One region of the Acidovorax sp. 69 genome, then DNA from elsewhere that is predicted to be linked to it. Evidence: riboswitches for the same ligand, from Rfam matches in the RefSeq annotation. Region 1 holds a riboswitch; the other holds the start of a gene.

Evidence for each region. A riboswitch is a leader RNA that binds a small molecule or an ion and turns the genes downstream of it on or off. The one in region 1 is predicted to bind glycine.
Region 2: linked by a shared signal. The riboswitch ahead of gcvT (glycine cleavage system aminomethyltransferase GcvT) and the one ahead of CLU85_RS03020 (D-amino acid dehydrogenase) in region 1 are both predicted to bind glycine.

What each region holds. Positions count from the first base shown of each region.
Region 1 covers NZ_PGEP01000001.1:646,207-653,825, forward strand. The annotation lists gene CLU85_RS03015 (cytochrome c) at 94-411, shown strand; gene CLU85_RS03020 (D-amino acid dehydrogenase) at 515-1,834, opposite strand; glycine riboswitch at 1,925-2,037, opposite strand; gene CLU85_RS03025 (2-keto-4-pentenoate hydratase) at 2,263-3,045, shown strand; gene CLU85_RS03030 (YXWGXW repeat-containing protein) at 3,095-3,550, opposite strand; gene CLU85_RS03035 (YXWGXW repeat-containing protein) at 3,682-4,134, opposite strand; gene CLU85_RS03040 (hypothetical protein) at 4,312-4,692, opposite strand; gene CLU85_RS03045 (DUF6463 family protein) at 4,765-5,172, opposite strand; gene CLU85_RS03050 (AarF/ABC1/UbiB kinase family protein) at 5,169-6,515, opposite strand; gene CLU85_RS03055 (DUF2867 domain-containing protein) at 6,508-7,068, opposite strand; gene CLU85_RS03060 (TetR/AcrR family transcriptional regulator) at 7,065-7,619, opposite strand, start outside.
Region 2 covers NZ_PGEP01000001.1:2,817,026-2,824,644, forward strand. The annotation lists gene CLU85_RS12870 (TRAP transporter substrate-binding protein) at 1-246, shown strand, start outside; gene CLU85_RS12875 (TRAP transporter small permease) at 363-857, shown strand; gene CLU85_RS12880 (TRAP transporter large permease) at 854-2,131, shown strand; glycine riboswitch at 2,145-2,229, shown strand; glycine riboswitch at 2,251-2,381, shown strand; gene gcvT (glycine cleavage system aminomethyltransferase GcvT) at 2,431-3,576, shown strand; gene gcvH (glycine cleavage system protein GcvH) at 3,662-4,036, shown strand; gene gcvP (aminomethyl-transferring glycine dehydrogenase) at 4,178-7,072, shown strand; gene CLU85_RS12900 (FKBP-type peptidyl-prolyl cis-trans isomerase) at 7,242-7,619, shown strand, end outside.

The DNA.
Region 1 (7,619 bases):
GCCAGTTCCACGGTGGCACTGGCGCGGGAGCGTGCCGGTATCGGGCGGCTGCGGATCTGTGGTGCACTGCAGGCCCGCGGGCTGCTTCGCACCATGAGCCGTGGCCTCGCGCTGGCGTTGCTGTTGTGGACGGGGGCCTGCTGGGCTGCGGATACCGCCGAGCTGGCGCGCGGCAAGGAGCTGTTCACCAAGATCCAGCCGGCGTGCGCGGTGTGCCACACGCTACAGGCGGCGGGCGCCGAGGGGCAGGTGGGCCCGGTACTGGATGAACTCAAGCCCGATGCCGACCGGGTGCTGCGTGCGCTGAAGACGGGCATTGGCGTCATGCCGTCGTATGCCGAGCGCCTGAGCGAGAAGGACATGCTGGCCGTGGCGCGTTTTGTGGCACATGCCACGGGCGCAGCCAAGTAACGCCGAGCGCTGCGCGCCGGTCCTATCCACGGGTGTTCCTTCGACAAGAACCGTTCGTGCTGTGCGTGAACGATTCTCTTCGTTGGGAAGTGTTTTTCTCGTATCAGGCAGCGGTGCGCGATGGCACCAGCGCAGCGCTTGGCGCGCGCCCCCGCAAACCCTGGAAGGCAAAGTCCACCTCGGGGATCCGGCCGCTCACGATGTCGGCCAGCGCCTTGCCCGAGCCGCAGGCGTGTGTCCAGCCCAGCGTGCCGTGGCCGGTGTTGAGGAACAGGTTGGCCACCTTGGTGTTGCCGATCAGCGGCAGATTGCTGGGTGTGGCGGGGCGCAGGCCGGTCCAGAACTGCGCCTGGCTGGCGTCCCCCGCACCCGGGAAGAGCTGCTCCACGCGCCGCACGATGGCGTCGCAGCGCATCGGGTTCAGGTCGCGGTTGTAGCCGTTCAGCTCGGCCGTGCCGGCAATGCGCAAACGATCACCGCCGCGTTCGCTGGTGTAGCGCGAGAAAACGAGCTTGAACTCATCGTCCGTCAGGCTCACCTGGTGCGCCTTGGTGGCATCCTTGACCGGCATGGTCACTGAATAGCCCTTGGCCGGGTAGATCGGCAGGTGGATGCCCAGCGGCTGCGCCAGCAGCGGGCTGAACGAGCCCATGGCCAGCACGAAGGCGTCGCCGTGCACACGCTCGAAGCGGCCTTCGGCATTGGTCACTTCCGCATGGCCAATGCGCCCGCGCGCCTCGCGCAGCGCCGTGATGTGGTGGCCCATGCGGAACTGCACGCCCGCTGCCTCGCAGAGCTTGGCCAGTTCACGCGTGAACTGGTTCGCGTCGCCCGATTCATCCTCGGCCGTGAACGTGGCGCCCGCCAGTTGTGGGCGGATGTGGGCCAGTGCGGGTTCGATGCGCACGGCCTCGTCGGCGCTGATGACCTGGCGCTCGCAGCCCAAGGCCCGCATCTGCTCGGCCGGTGCCAGGGCGCCGTCGAATTCCTTTTGGTTGGTATAGAAATGCAAGATGCCCTGCGTGCGTTGGTCGTACTGGATGCCGGTGGTCGCGCGCAGCTGCTGCAGTGTGTCGCGGCTGTAGGTGCCCAGGCGCACGATCTGCTCGATGTTGTGGCGCGTGCGCGCCGGCGTGCAGTTGCGCAAAAAGGACAGTCCCCACAGCCATTGGCGCATGTCAGCGCGCAGGCGAAAGAGCAAGGGGGCGTCTTCTTTGCCCAGCCACTGCAGCACCTTCAGCGGCGCGCTGGGGTTGGCCCAGGGTTCGGCGTGGCTCACCGAGATCTGCCCGCCGTTGGCAAAACTGGTCTCGGCACCGGGCGCGCCCTGGCGGTCGATGACGGTCACTTCGTGGCCAAGTTGTTGCAGAAAATAAGCCGAAGTCACGCCGAGCAAGCCGGCGCCCAAAACGATCACGCGCATTTTGAAGCCTTTTAAGGGTTCAGCGCTTGATGGACGTGCGTTAGCAGCTATTGATTAAATAGCAAGCAGCTGGCGCGCGTCCGCCAAGCTGCCGCTCCCCCTGTCCTTGGTACCTGAGAGATTCACCGCACGGCCCACATGGCGCGCGGTTTGCTCCTTCGGTGCGCCACGGTGTGTGGTGGCGGCTCTCCAGACGGCTTTGATAAAAGATGCAGTACGGGACCTGAGCGTGTATGGGAGTTTGCGCCTTCGGTGCAGTGGGCATTGCCGCTGACTCTCCTGCGAGGCCGATTCTAGGCGGCACTGCGGCGCGAAAACCGGCGCCTGCGCGCTAATGCATGGCAATCGTTGCTGATGTTGGCGGCGGCTGCGGGTCGCCATAATCCGCCGATAGAACCGATCCCAGAACCACCCCAGGATGTTTCCCCATGCCCGACACCGCTTTTGATCCCCAGGCCTGCGCAGCCGTGCTCACCATGGCGCGCCAGGGGCGCACGCCCCGGCCACTGGATTTGCCTGCGGGGCTGCGCCCTAGCGATGCAGCCGAGGCCTACGCGGTGCAGGACATCGTGGTGCGCGAGCGGGGCACGATGGCAGGCTGGAAGGTGGGCGCTGCGTCGCCCCACGCCCTGCCTGCGCGTGCTGCGCTCACCCGCGATTCCGTGTTTGTGGCGCAAGAAGGTGTGGCGGTGCACTTGCCCGCAGCCGGTTTTGCCGTGATGGGTGTGGAGGCAGAGCTGGTGTACGAACTGGGCGCCGACCTGCCTTCGCGCGCCACGCCCTACAGCGCGGCCGAGGTGCTGGCGGCCGTGGTGTCGGTGCGTGCCGCCATTGAGGTGTGCGACACCCGGTTTGCAGCATGGGCCCAGCAGGGCGAGTGGAGTCGCTTGGCCGACCAGGCTTGCCATGGCGCCTTGATTGTCGGCGCTGGCACTGAGGATGTGGCGGCAGTGCGGCCCCTGGCGCAAGGGGTCCGGCTGTTGATCAATGGGTCTGTGGCTGTGCAGCACGCAGCCTGGGGGAACTCTGCGGGCGACCCGTTGCCGCTGCTGCAGTGGCTGGCCAACGACGGTGCGCGCAGCCTGGGCGGGCTGCGCGCGGGGCAGTGGGTCACCACGGGCTCATGCACCGGTACTGTGCTGGTGGCGCCCGGCACCGTGGTGGTGGCGGACTTCCCGAGCCTGGGGCGGGCTGAGCTGCACATCGCCTGAACCCGGCGCGGCCTGCGGGTGCATGCCGTTGGCCGGTTGCCGCACGGGATCAGTAGCGGCGCGGGTTGTCGGGCTGGTTGTCACGGCGGTTGGGCACGCCATCGCCGTCGCGGTCCCGGTCATTGCGGTTGGCGATGCCATCACCGTCACGGTCCCAGCCGCCGCGCCGCATTTCCCAGCGGCCTTCGCGCTCTACCCACTGTGGCTGGCGGTACTGGTAGCCATTGCGCGCCTGAACCCAATGGCCCTGGACCCAGCGATGGCGGTTGCCACGCCACTCCCAGTGGCCTTCTTCCCACACCTGGCCACGGCGAGGACGGGGCACGGCTTCATGGCGCGGAGGTGGCGGCGCCGGGATCACCTGGTAGGCGGGCGCTGCCTGGTAGGTGCGCTCGGGCTGGCCAGACTGGATGATGACAGTGCCCTGGGTTGCGGCCTGCGCCGACGCCTGGGTGAACAATGCCAACAGGGCGATGGCGGCAGCGGCAGATGTTGTGCGAATCATGGTCGTCTCCTGATTGTTCCTTGCGGAAGGGGTTACTGCATGGTGGTGGCCGGGGGCGCTGCGCCACGTAGGCGCAGGGCGGGGGTGCGCGTAGGCGAAACCGGTCACCGGCGGCACCAGCTCCCGTTTTGTCAACGGCGGTAAGGGTTGTCGGGGTTTCGGTCATGGCGATTGGGCACGCCGTCGCCGTCACGGTCGCGGTCATGCCGGTTGGCAATGCCGTCGCCATCGCGGTCCCAGCCGCCGCCCTGCATGTTCCAGCGGCCACCGTGTTCAACCCAGCGGGGTTCGCGATAGTGGTAGCCGGGGCGGGCCTTCACCCAGTACCCCTGCATCCAGACATGGCGGTGGCCCCGCCATTCCCAGTGTCCAGGCACCCAGGCCATGCCCCGGCGAGGGTGGGGCGCTGCTTCATGGCGGGGTGGCGGTGGCGCTTGGTACTGCACCCTCACGGGCGCAGGGCCTTGGTAGTGGGGTGAGCCTGTCTGGACGACAACAGTGGCATGGGTCTGTGCCTTCGCCAGCGTAGCGGCGCCCAGCGACAGCAGTGCGAGGGAAACGGCGGCGAGTGCATTGCGGGCCATGGTGATCTCCTCAGAAATGATTCCTTGCGGAACCGGAGACTTCATGGTGCGAGCACTGCGTCAAGCCGGTGTAGGCGAATTGCGAAGTCTTGTGAAGTTGTGTTTCCTGTCGCTGTGAGTCGCAGGTTCTCGTGATTTATTTCACGCTGTGTGCTGGGATGTCTTGCGGTGGATGTGTCAGCGCCACCACACCAAAGCCGCCACCACCCACAGGGCCGCCCATGCGGGGTGCCGGCCGTCGGTGGCATAAAACACCAGCAGCCCGCTGGCCAGCGTGGCGACCCCTGCCACATCGGCCACCCAGCCTCCCAGGTGGGTGTCCACAGGCACCGTCCCCAGGCGCCACAGCAGGGCGCTCAGGGCCCAGCCCAGCACGCTGGCCAGGTGCCAGGTTCCCCACAGGATGCGCACCTGTTGCTCGCGCAGCACGGGCCGTCCGCCGGTGGGCACGATGCCCTGCGTGCGCAAGGTGCGAAACACCAGGACTTCACCCAGCACCGAGTGCGCAACACCCACCAGGGCCAGGCCCCCGGCTGCCAGTACCAGCGCAGTATTCATGGACAGTTTTCCAGTCAATCAGGATGGCTGTGGACGGCGCAGACGCGGCGCATTGGCCCGTCTTTGGCGCCTTTAGCGCTTGGGGGTCCAGCACAGGGCCAGCGCGGGCGGCAGCACCAGCCAGAAGCCCGAGGTGGGCATGAGCACAATGCCCAGCAGCGTGAGTGCCAGCAACCCGGCACCCAGCCCGCGCAAGGGGACGGGTGCCAGGGCTGCGTGGCGTTCGGCCAGCAGGATGGCCCAGCCCAGCAACGCGAAGAGTCCGCCGAACAGCACAAACCAGACCACAGCGCCCACCACAGGATCTTTGTGCACGCTGTTGAAAACGCCGCGCCGTACGATCTCGTGCAACTGGGGTTGGAATACGGCGGCCGCAAAAAGGGTGTGCACCGCCGCCACGACCAGCAGCCACAGGCCCTTCCAGGTGGTGCGAAGCGGCGTGAATGTGCGGCGAAGGGATGGGGTGGTCAGGGTGGTCATGTTGGGAGGTCCCGGGGAGTGCTGCCGTGAAGAGAAAGTGCGGGACAGTGCGTGCGCACGCGCGCGCCCAGCCCTGTGAGCAGGTGCATGAGGCCCATCCACATGCGCTCGAACGCGGGCATTTCGCCGGGCACCTGCACCAACTGGTCGCCCAGCACACGCTGGTGGCGTCCTGCGGTGATGGGGGGCGGCGTCTTGGCGCCAAAGTCGAAAACCGGCTGCGTGAAAGGTTCGATCTGCCAGGCCTGCATGTCGGCCAGCGCGGGGGCCAGTTCGGCGGTGTAGGCCTCGGCGGCGAGGTCAGGCCGCAGAAGCCCCAACGCCTGGTAGGCCCTCAGCACCAGCACATCGCGCTGGGGGTCGGCAGTGGGGCGCAGCAGGGCGGACCACGCCTGCGCCACGTGCGACCGAAAATCGCCCGACAGACTGCGCGTACAGCCAAAGTCCAGCACACCGACGCGGCCGTCCGCAGCAAAGAGGAAGTTTCCCGGGTGCGGATCGGCATGCACCCGGCCCAGCACAAAGATGCAGTGCATGAACCAGTCCCACAGGTGCTGTCCGGCCCGATCGCGTTGTGCCTGCGTGGGCTGGGTGGCCAGCCAGGCCTGCAGGTGCTGGCCCGGCAAAAACTGCTGTGTAAGCACCTGGGCCCGCGTGTGCGATGCGATGGGCTGCGCCATTGCCACCCCGGGCATGGCCGCGTGCTGCGCAAACCACTGCAGTTGCTCGGCCTCCTGCAGGTAGTCCACCTCGCGCAGCAGCGTGGCCTCGATCTCGGCCATCACGCTGTCCACCACCGTGTGGGCGGGCAGGGGCATATCAGTGTGGGCCAGCGCGCGCAGTGCGGTGCGCATCAGCTGCATGTCGCTGGCAATGGTGGCGGCAATGCCGGGGTACTGCACCTTGACGGCCACCGTGCCGTGGCCTGCCAGCTGTGCGCGGTGCACCTGGCCCAGGCTGGCGGCGGCAAAGGCAGCGGGCTCGAAATGCTCGAAGATCGATTCGGGCTCCTGGCCGAACGCCTGGCGGAACACGCGGCCCACCAGCGCGCGGTTGAGCGGTGGCGCCTGGTGGTGGGCGCGCGCCAGCTCTTGTCGTACGCCATCGGGCAGCAGGCCGGGGTGCATGCTGAGCAGTTGCGACACCTTGAGCGCCGAGCCCCTCAACTGCCCCAAAGCGCCAAACAGAATGCGGCCCAGCGCGGCTTCGTGATCGGCCTGTGCCTGGGCTGACGGTGCACGCACGCGGTGCCCCAGCTGGGCCATGCCAATGCGCGCCGCCGCCAGGCCGGTGATGGTGCCGCGCGCCAGGCGGCCTGTGCGGGGGGCGTCGCCCTTAGCCATGGTTTGACGTGACCAGTCGCTTCAACATCACCTGCACGATGCGGCGATGAAACGGCGCGATGATGGCCATGTAGACATGGCCCAGCGTGTTGTGGATGTGCACCACGGTGCTGACCACGACAGTGGCAGGGCCGTTGGCCTGGGGGTGTTTGGTCAGCGACACCTGGACATCCAGGTGCTTGTCGTCCTGACCCATCACCACTTCGGTGTCGCTCAAATGGCGGATCAGGAAGATGCCCACCGGGTCTCCGACACGGTAGCTGCTTGGATCGCTCGCAGATCCACCGCTGGCGAGCGGATGCACGTCGCCCAATTGCCCTACGCCTTTGAGCCCCACCAGCTGCACCAACGTGTTGCGTACCGCCAGGAGCTGCTGCGTCCAGCGCGGCGTGCGGGCCACCACGTTGAGCCAGGTCTGCAGCGCGCTGGTGCCTGGCTGCGGATCGGCCACGGTGTAGGCATCAAAGAAGTGAGCGCCATGCAACGTCGCGTGGATCGCCGTGCCCGCAGGCACCGTGGTTTCGCGCACGGCTGCTTGTGCTGCGGGGCTCATGGCGCTTTCCTCTTGCTGGGGGCCTTGGTGGAGGCGGTAGTTGCCGGGCTGGGGGCGCGGGGTTTGCGCGGCGCGCGCGGCGGTTTTGGGGGCTGGGGGGGCACAGGCGACGCGGGCGCGGCGTTTGCTGAAGGCGCCGGTGCGCTGCCCATCGCTTGTTTGGCCAGGTGCAGCATGCCCAGCAGGCCGCTGCTGTGCTGGGCCATGCGGGCCATCTGGCTGCGCAGCACAAAGCCGCCCAGTTGCAGCACGCGGTTGACCAGCCCGCCGCGCAGGGCCTGCACCAGCACCCCGAGCGACAGGTCCACCAGCTGGGTGGTGTCGGCAAACTCGTCCGACGTGTCGGCCAGCCAATACGTGACCACACCGGCCAGGTAGTCGGTGTAGAACCCGCCCGCCATGCCCTTGAAGTCGCAGGGCTCGATCTCGCCACTGGCTTCGGCTGCTTCCAGAAAACTGCTGACCGCCTCGCGCAGGCTTTGCCGCGCCGCCAGGGGCTCGGCCAGCATCGACAGTGGCGAGCGCCGCGCCAGGCTGCGCACCTGGGCCAC
Region 2 (7,619 bases), 2.2 Mb from region 1:
TTTGACAAGCTCAGCGCCGCCGACAAGCAGGCTTTCGTCGATGCCGCCAAGGAAGGCACCAAGGCCAACCGTGCCCGCGTGGACGAAGACGATGCCAAGGGCGTGGCCGACCTGCGCGCCAAGGGCATGACGGTGATCGACAACCCGGACAAGGCCAAGTTTGTGGCAGCCCTGGCACCCGTGAATGCCGAGTTTGAAAAGCAGTTCGGCAAGGCGGCACTCGACAAGATCCGCGACGTCAAGTAAAGCCGCCCACCGCTACTATCCATTTGGTAGCAAATAACGCCCGTAGCCAAAGCGCTACCGGGCGTTTTCTCATTTTTAATTTTGAACCACCGACCGCCCATGGTTGCCACTGCCCCATGAAAAACGCCTTTCTCACCTTTGAGCGTTGGACCACGTTCATCGCCATGCTGGGCGCCTGCGCCATGCTGGCCGTGTCGGCCTCGCTGGGCATGTTCCAGATCATCACGCGTTTTGTGCTCGAACAACCCGCCGAATGGACCGAAGTGCTGATCCGCTTCAGCCTGATCTGGATGGTGTTCCTGGCCATCCCCGCCGCCTTCCGCCAGGGCGCGATGGTGAGCGTGGACGTGCTGTACCGCTGGAGCCCGCCCAAGATACGGCGCGTGCTGGACTGGGTGGTTTCGCTGGCGGCACTGTCGCTGATCGGCATCATCATCTGGTGGGGCTGGGATTACGCCCAACGCGGCGGCGTGCAGAGCATGGCGGGGCTGGAATCCGTGTCCATGTTCTGGGCCTATCTGGCCATGCCTGTGGGCGGGCTTTTTTGTATTGTCGGAATCATTGGCAACCTCATTGATCCTTTGCGCATGGAACTGGAGACGGCCCAATGACCGCAGTGATGATTTCAACGATGGTGCTGTGCTTTGCACTCACCGTCTCGGTGGCTGTTTCCATCGGACTCGCCTCCATCCTGGGTATCCAGGCGTCCAACGCCAACATGCTCATTTCGGTCAAAGAGATGTTTGGCGCGATCAACAAGTTTCCGCTGGCCGCCATCCCGTTCTTCATCCTGGCAGGTAACCTGATGGAAACCGGCGGCATCTCGCGCCGTCTGGTCGAATTTGCCAAGAGCATTGTGGGTGGGGTGCAAGGGGGCCTACCCATGACCTGCGTGCTCACCTGCATGATCTTTGCCGCCGTGTCGGGCTCTTCGGTCGCCACCACGTTTGCGATTGGCGCCATCCTGATTCCCGCGCTCATCAAGCACGGCTACCCCACCAGCTATGCGGCTGCGCTTCAGGCTACCAGCGCTGAACTGGGCGTGATCATTCCGCCCTCCATCCCCATGATCCTGTACGGCGTGAGCGCCGAGGTGTCGATTGGTGAGCTGTTCATCGCAGGCTTCGGCCCGGGCCTGCTGATCAGCGGAGCGCTGATGTTCTTTGTCTGGGCGTATTGCAAATACAAGGGTTGGGGCAAGAACGACGGCGATGGCCGCATGCCCTTTGGCAAGGCCACGCTGCAGGCCGGCTGGGCGCTGCTCATGCCCGTGATCATCCTGGGCGGCATCTATGGCGGCGTTTTCACCCCCACCGAAGCATCGGCCGTGGCCGTGTTCTACGCGTTGGTGGTAGGCGTCGTGATCTACCGCGAGATCAAGATCAAGGACCTGTTCGCCATTCTGCGCAAGTCGGCCCTCTCGTCGGCCGTGATCATGTTCATCATCGCCAACGCTGGCTTGTTTGCGTTCCTGATCACCCGTGCCGGCGTGCCAGATGCCATTGGCCGCTGGCTGGAATCCGTGCTGCAGTCACCCGCCCTGTTTTTGCTCGGTGTCAATGCTGCGCTGTTCGTGATCGGCATGTTCATCGAGACCAGCGCGGCCATCATCGTGCTGGCCCCCATCCTGGCGCCCGTGGCCATGCACTTCGGTATTGATCCTGTGCACTTCGGTCTCATCATGGTGGTGAACCTGGCACTGGGCATGATCACGCCGCCCTTCGGTGTGAACCTGTTCGCAGCCTGCACGGTGGCCAAAATTTCGCTGGACCGGATCATCAAGCACCTGCTGCCCTTTGTGGGCGTGATCTTGGTTTGCTTGTTGATCATCACCTACATTCCCTCGATTTCACTGGCACTTCGTGATCTGGTCTACGCGAAGTAGCTAGAATCGCCCGGTCAGGAGAGAGCGCCAGGCCCCCATAGGCCATGGCGCCGCCGAAGGCGCAGGCAGCAGCCAAACGCTCAGGCAAAAGGACTGACAACCGCCCGCAGTGATGCGGGCGTTCCCTTGCTGGAGAGAGATGACCCCCACACGACAACTGTGCGCGAGGCCATCCACCGAAGGAGCAAACCGCACGGCCAGCCAGGGCGCTGCGGTGAATCTCTCAGGTAAAGCGGACAGCAGGGCAAATCCCGTGATCATGTTTTATGGTCGCGGCCCCCATTTGCCCGGAGTCCGCCATGTCAGCCACCAATGCCCCCCTGCTCACCACGCCCCTGAACGCCCTGCACATGGAGCTGGGCGCCCGCATGGTGCCGTTTGCTGGCTATTCCATGCCCGTGCAGTACCCTGCAGGCCTGATGGCAGAGCATGTGCACACCCGCACTGCGGCGGGCTTGTTTGACGTGTCGCACATGGGCCAGCTCAGGCTCATCGGCGCCGATGCCGCCACCGCTTTTGAATCGCTGATGCCTGTGGACGTGATAGACCTGCCTGTGGGCAAGCAGCGTTACGGCCTGTTGCTCACCGACGAGGGCACGGTCATCGACGACCTGATGTTCTTCAACCAGGGCGTAGTGGATGGCGAGCCGACCCTGTTTGTCATCGTGAATGGCGCCTGCAAGGTGGGCGACATCGCCCACATCCAGGCCCGCATCGGCCAGCGTTGCAAAGTGGTGCCCATGCCCGACCACGCCCTGCTCGCACTGCAAGGCCCGCAGGCCGTCACCGCCCTCGCCCGCCTGTCACCCGGTGTGGAAAAGCTGGTGTTCATGACCGGCGGCGCGTTTGACATTGCAGGCTGCGACTGTTTTGTGACGCGCAGTGGCTACACCGGCGAAGACGGCTTTGAAATCTCGGTGCCTGCCGCCCAGGCCGACACCCTGGCGCGCGCCCTGCTGGCCCAGCCCGAGGTCAAGCCCATTGGCCTGGGGGCCCGCAACTCGCTGCGCCTGGAGGCGGGCCTTTGCCTGTACGGCAACGACATCGACACCACCACCACGCCGCCTGAGGCCGCTCTGAACTGGGCCATCCAGAAGGTGCGCCGCACCGGTGGCGCGCGCGCGGGCGGCTTCCCCGGTGCCGACAAGGTGCTGGCGCAGATCGACAACCCCGCCAGCCTTCAGCGCAAACGCGTAGGCCTGGTAGCGCTGGAGCGCGTACCCGTGCGTGAACACACCGAACTGCAGAGCACCGACGGCCAGAAGATCGGCGAAGTGACCAGTGGCCTGCTGGGCCCCACGGTGAACGAGCCCGTGGCCATGGGCTATGTGGCGCCCGCCTTCGCGGCCATGGGCACGCGCGTCAACGCCATCGTGCGTGGCAAGCCGGTGCCCATGGAAGTGCGCGCCCTGCCCTTTGTGCCCGCCAACTACTTTCGCGGCTGATTTCGCCAGCGGGCGCGCACAGGCACGGCCCGCGCCCGCTACATTGCTGATTCCTTTATTTACCCGTTGCTTGAGGAGCTTCCCCATGACCGTCAAATTTTCCAAAGAACACGAATGGATCAACACCACCGACACGGCCGCTGCTGTGGTGGGCATCACCGTGCACGCGCAGGATGCCCTGGGCGATGTGGTGTTTGTGGACCTGCCCGAGGTGGGCGCGAGCTTCAACCTGGGTGACGTGGCGGGCGTGGTCGAGTCCGTGAAGGCCGCCGCCGACGTGTACATGCCCGTCACCGGCGAGATCGTCGAAGTGAACGAAGCCCTGCGCGCCGACCCCTCCCTGGCCAACAGCGATCCGCTGGGCGCTGGCTGGTTCTTCAAGGTCAAGCTGGCGGATGTCGCCCAGCTCGACGGCCTGATGGACGAGACGGCTTATAGCGCCTTCGCAGCCAACGCCTGATGGGCGACTGGTCAATCTCAGGTTTCAAAAACCATAGCTGCCAGCGCTTTATTTGATTGGTTTTCAATATAAAAATTCATTGAAATCAATGAATATCAAGCGCTAGCAGCTTCTTTTTTAATAGCAATTCAACCGCCCGCCATGACCGCCGCTCTGCCCACCTCCTTGCCGTTGTCCGCGCTGGAAAACGCCGCCGAATTCCTGCCCCGCCACATCGGTATCGACGCGGCAGACGAAGCCCACATGCTGTCCGTGATCGGCGAAGCCTCGCGCCGCGCACTCATCGACTCCATCGTGCCGCGCTCCATCGCACGCGCCAGCGCCATGGACCTGCCGCCCGCCACCACCGAAGCGGCGGCGCTGGCTGAACTCAGGGCGATTGCGGGCAAGAATCAGGTGCTCAAGAGCTTCATCGGCCAGGGCTACCACGGCACCCACACGCCAGGCGTCATCCTGCGCAACATCCTCGAAAACCCCGCCTGGTACACCGCCTACACACCCTACCAGGCCGAAATTTCGCAAGGCCGCATGGAGGCGCTGGTCAACTTCCAGACCATGGTGTGTGACCTGACGGGCATGCCGATTGCCAATGCGTCGATGCTTGACGAAGCCACCGCCGCCGCCGAGGCGATGACGCTGGCCAAACGTTCGGTCAAGAGCAAAAGCAATGTGTTTGTGGTGGCCGGTGACGCGCACCCCCAGACCATCGAAGTGATCCAGACCCGCGCCAAGCCCCTGGGCCTGGAAGTGCGCCTGGCCAATTCGGCCGAAGAATGGAACACCTTGCTGGCCGGCGACTACTTTGCCGTGCTGGCCCAGTACCCCGCCACCAGCGGCCGCATTGACGACCTGCGCGCCGATGCAGCCAAAGCCCACGCCAAGCAAGCCGCCTTCATCGTGGCCGCCGACCTGCTGGCCCTGACCCTGATCACGCCGCCCGGCGAATACGGGGCAGACATCGTCGTGGGCACCACGCAGCGTTTTGGCATGCCCATGGGCGCTGGCGGCCCGCACGCCGCGTTCATGGCCTGCCGTGACGAGTTCAAGCGCAGCCTGCCCGGTCGCCTGGTGGGCGTGAGTGTGGACGTGCACGGCAAGCCCGCCTACCGCCTGGCGCTGCAGACGCGCGAACAGCACATCCGCCGCGAAAAGGCCACGTCCAACATCTGCACGGCCCAGGTGCTGCCCGCCGTGATCGCCAGCATGTACGCTGTGTACCACGGCCCCGAAGGCCTCAAGCGCATCGCCCAGCGCGTGGCAAGCTATACGGCCATCCTGGCCAGGGGTCTCACACAACTGGGCGCGCCCGTGCGCCCCCAAGCCACGTTTGACACCCTCAGCCTGCACACCGGGGATGCTACCAAATCAATAGCTGCCCGCGCCGTCCAGATGGGCGCCAACCTGCGCATTTACTTTGAAGAGTATCTGTGCATCTCGCTGGACGAGACCACCACCCGCGCCGACATCGCGCTGCTGTGGAAGGTCTTCGCCAAGGACGGGCAGCCACTGCCCACCTTCGATGCGTTCGAGAACGGCGTCGAGCCACTGATTCCTGCCGCGCTGCGCCGCACCAGCGCCTACCTCACGCACCCGGTGTTCAACACCCACCATTCCGAAACCGGCATGCTGCGCTATATCCGCCAGCTGTCCGACAAAGACCTGGCGCTGGACCGCAGCATGATCCCGCTGGGCTCGTGCACCATGAAGCTCAACGCCACCAGCGAGATGATCCCCATCACCTGGCCCGAGTTTGCCAACGTGCACCCCTTTGCCCCCGCAAACCAGCAACAGGGCTACAAGGAGCTGGATGAACAGCTACGCGCCTGGCTGTGCCAGGCCACGGGCTACGCGGGCATCAGCCTGCAACCCAACGCTGGATCACAAGGTGAATACGCGGGCTTGCTGGCCATCAAGGGCTACCACGAGTCGCGTAGCGAAGGCCACCGCAACATCTGCCTCATCCCCAGCAGCGCGCATGGCACCAACCCCGCCAGCGCCCAGATGGTGGGCATGCAGGTGGTGGTGACGGCCTGCGATGCCAACGGCAACGTGGACCTGGCCGACTTGCAGGCCAAGTGCGAACAACACAGCGGCAACATCGCCTGCGTGATGATCACCTACCCCAGCACCCACGGCGTGTTCGAGACCAGCGTGAAAGAACTGTGCGCCCTGGTGCACAGCCACGGCGGCCGCGTGTATGTGGACGGTGCCAACATGAACGCCCTGGTGGGCGTGGCCGCTCCCGGCGAATTCGGCGGCGATGTAAGCCACCTGAACCTGCACAAGACCTTCTGCATCCCCCACGGCGGCGGCGGCCCCGGCGTGGGCCCCGTGTGCGTGGTGGAAGACCTGGTGCCGTTCCTGCCCGGCCATGCCACGGCGGGCGTGCCCGGTGGCGTGGGTGCCGTCAGCGCTGCCCCGCTCGGCAACGCCGCCGTGCTGCCCATCAGCTGGATGTACATCCGCATGATGGGTGCGGTGGGCCTGCAGGCGGCGACCGAAACCGCCATCCTGAGCGCCAACTACATCAGCGCGCGCCTGAAGGACCACTACCCCACGCTGTATTCAAGCGCCAACGGACATGTAGCGCACGAGTGCATCCTGGATCTGCGTGGCCTCAAGGACACCAGTGGCGTGATGGCCGAAGACGTGGCCAAGCGCCTCATCGACTACGGCTTCCACGCCCCCACGCTGAGTTTCCCCGTGCCCAACACGCTGATGGTGGAGCCCACCGAGAGCGAGACGCTGTCCGAAATCGACCGTTTCATCGACGCGATGATCGCCATCCGCGAGGAGATCCGCCAGATCGAGGCAGGCGCCTTCCCGCAGGACAACAACCCACTAAAGAATGCGCCGCACACGGCCGAGAACCTGCTCACCGGCGAATGGAACCGCCCCTACACCCGTGAAGCCGCTGCCTACCCCGTGGCTGCACTGCGCCAGGCCAAATACTGGTCCCCCGTAGGCCGCGTGGACAACGTGTGGGGCGACCGCAACCTGAGCTGCAGCTGCATCCCGGTCAGCGATTACGCCTGACCCTGCAGCGAAGGCCACGGCGGCACGGTCTGCCGCCACAGCCCTTGCTCTTGCAAGCCCTGGAGCCCGCTCGTCCAGGGCTTTTTTCGTTGAAGGCCCGTACTGACAGGTGCATGAACACGCATAAGATCGCGGGCTGCGTTGTGATTCACCCTTCTAGGAGCCCCCTTTGCGAAACCTCTTGTGCCTTCTGCTCGCCAGCGCCGTGATTACCCCCGCCGCCATGGCCCAGTCTTCCAAGCCCGTCACCACGGCCAGCGGCCTGGTCTATGAATCGCTGAAAGACGGCACAGGCGAATCGCCCAAGGCCACCGACACCGTCAAGGTGCACTACAAAGGCATGTTCCTGGACGGCAAGGAGTTCGACAGCTCCTACAAGCGTGGCGAGCCCACCGAGTTCCCGCTCAACCGCGTGATCCCTTGCTGGACCGAAGGCGTGCAGCGCATGAAGCCCGGTGGCAAGGCCAAGCTGACCTGCCCGCCAGGCATCGCCTATGGCACCGCAGGTGCAGGCGGTGTTATCCCACCCAATGCCACGCTCAATTTT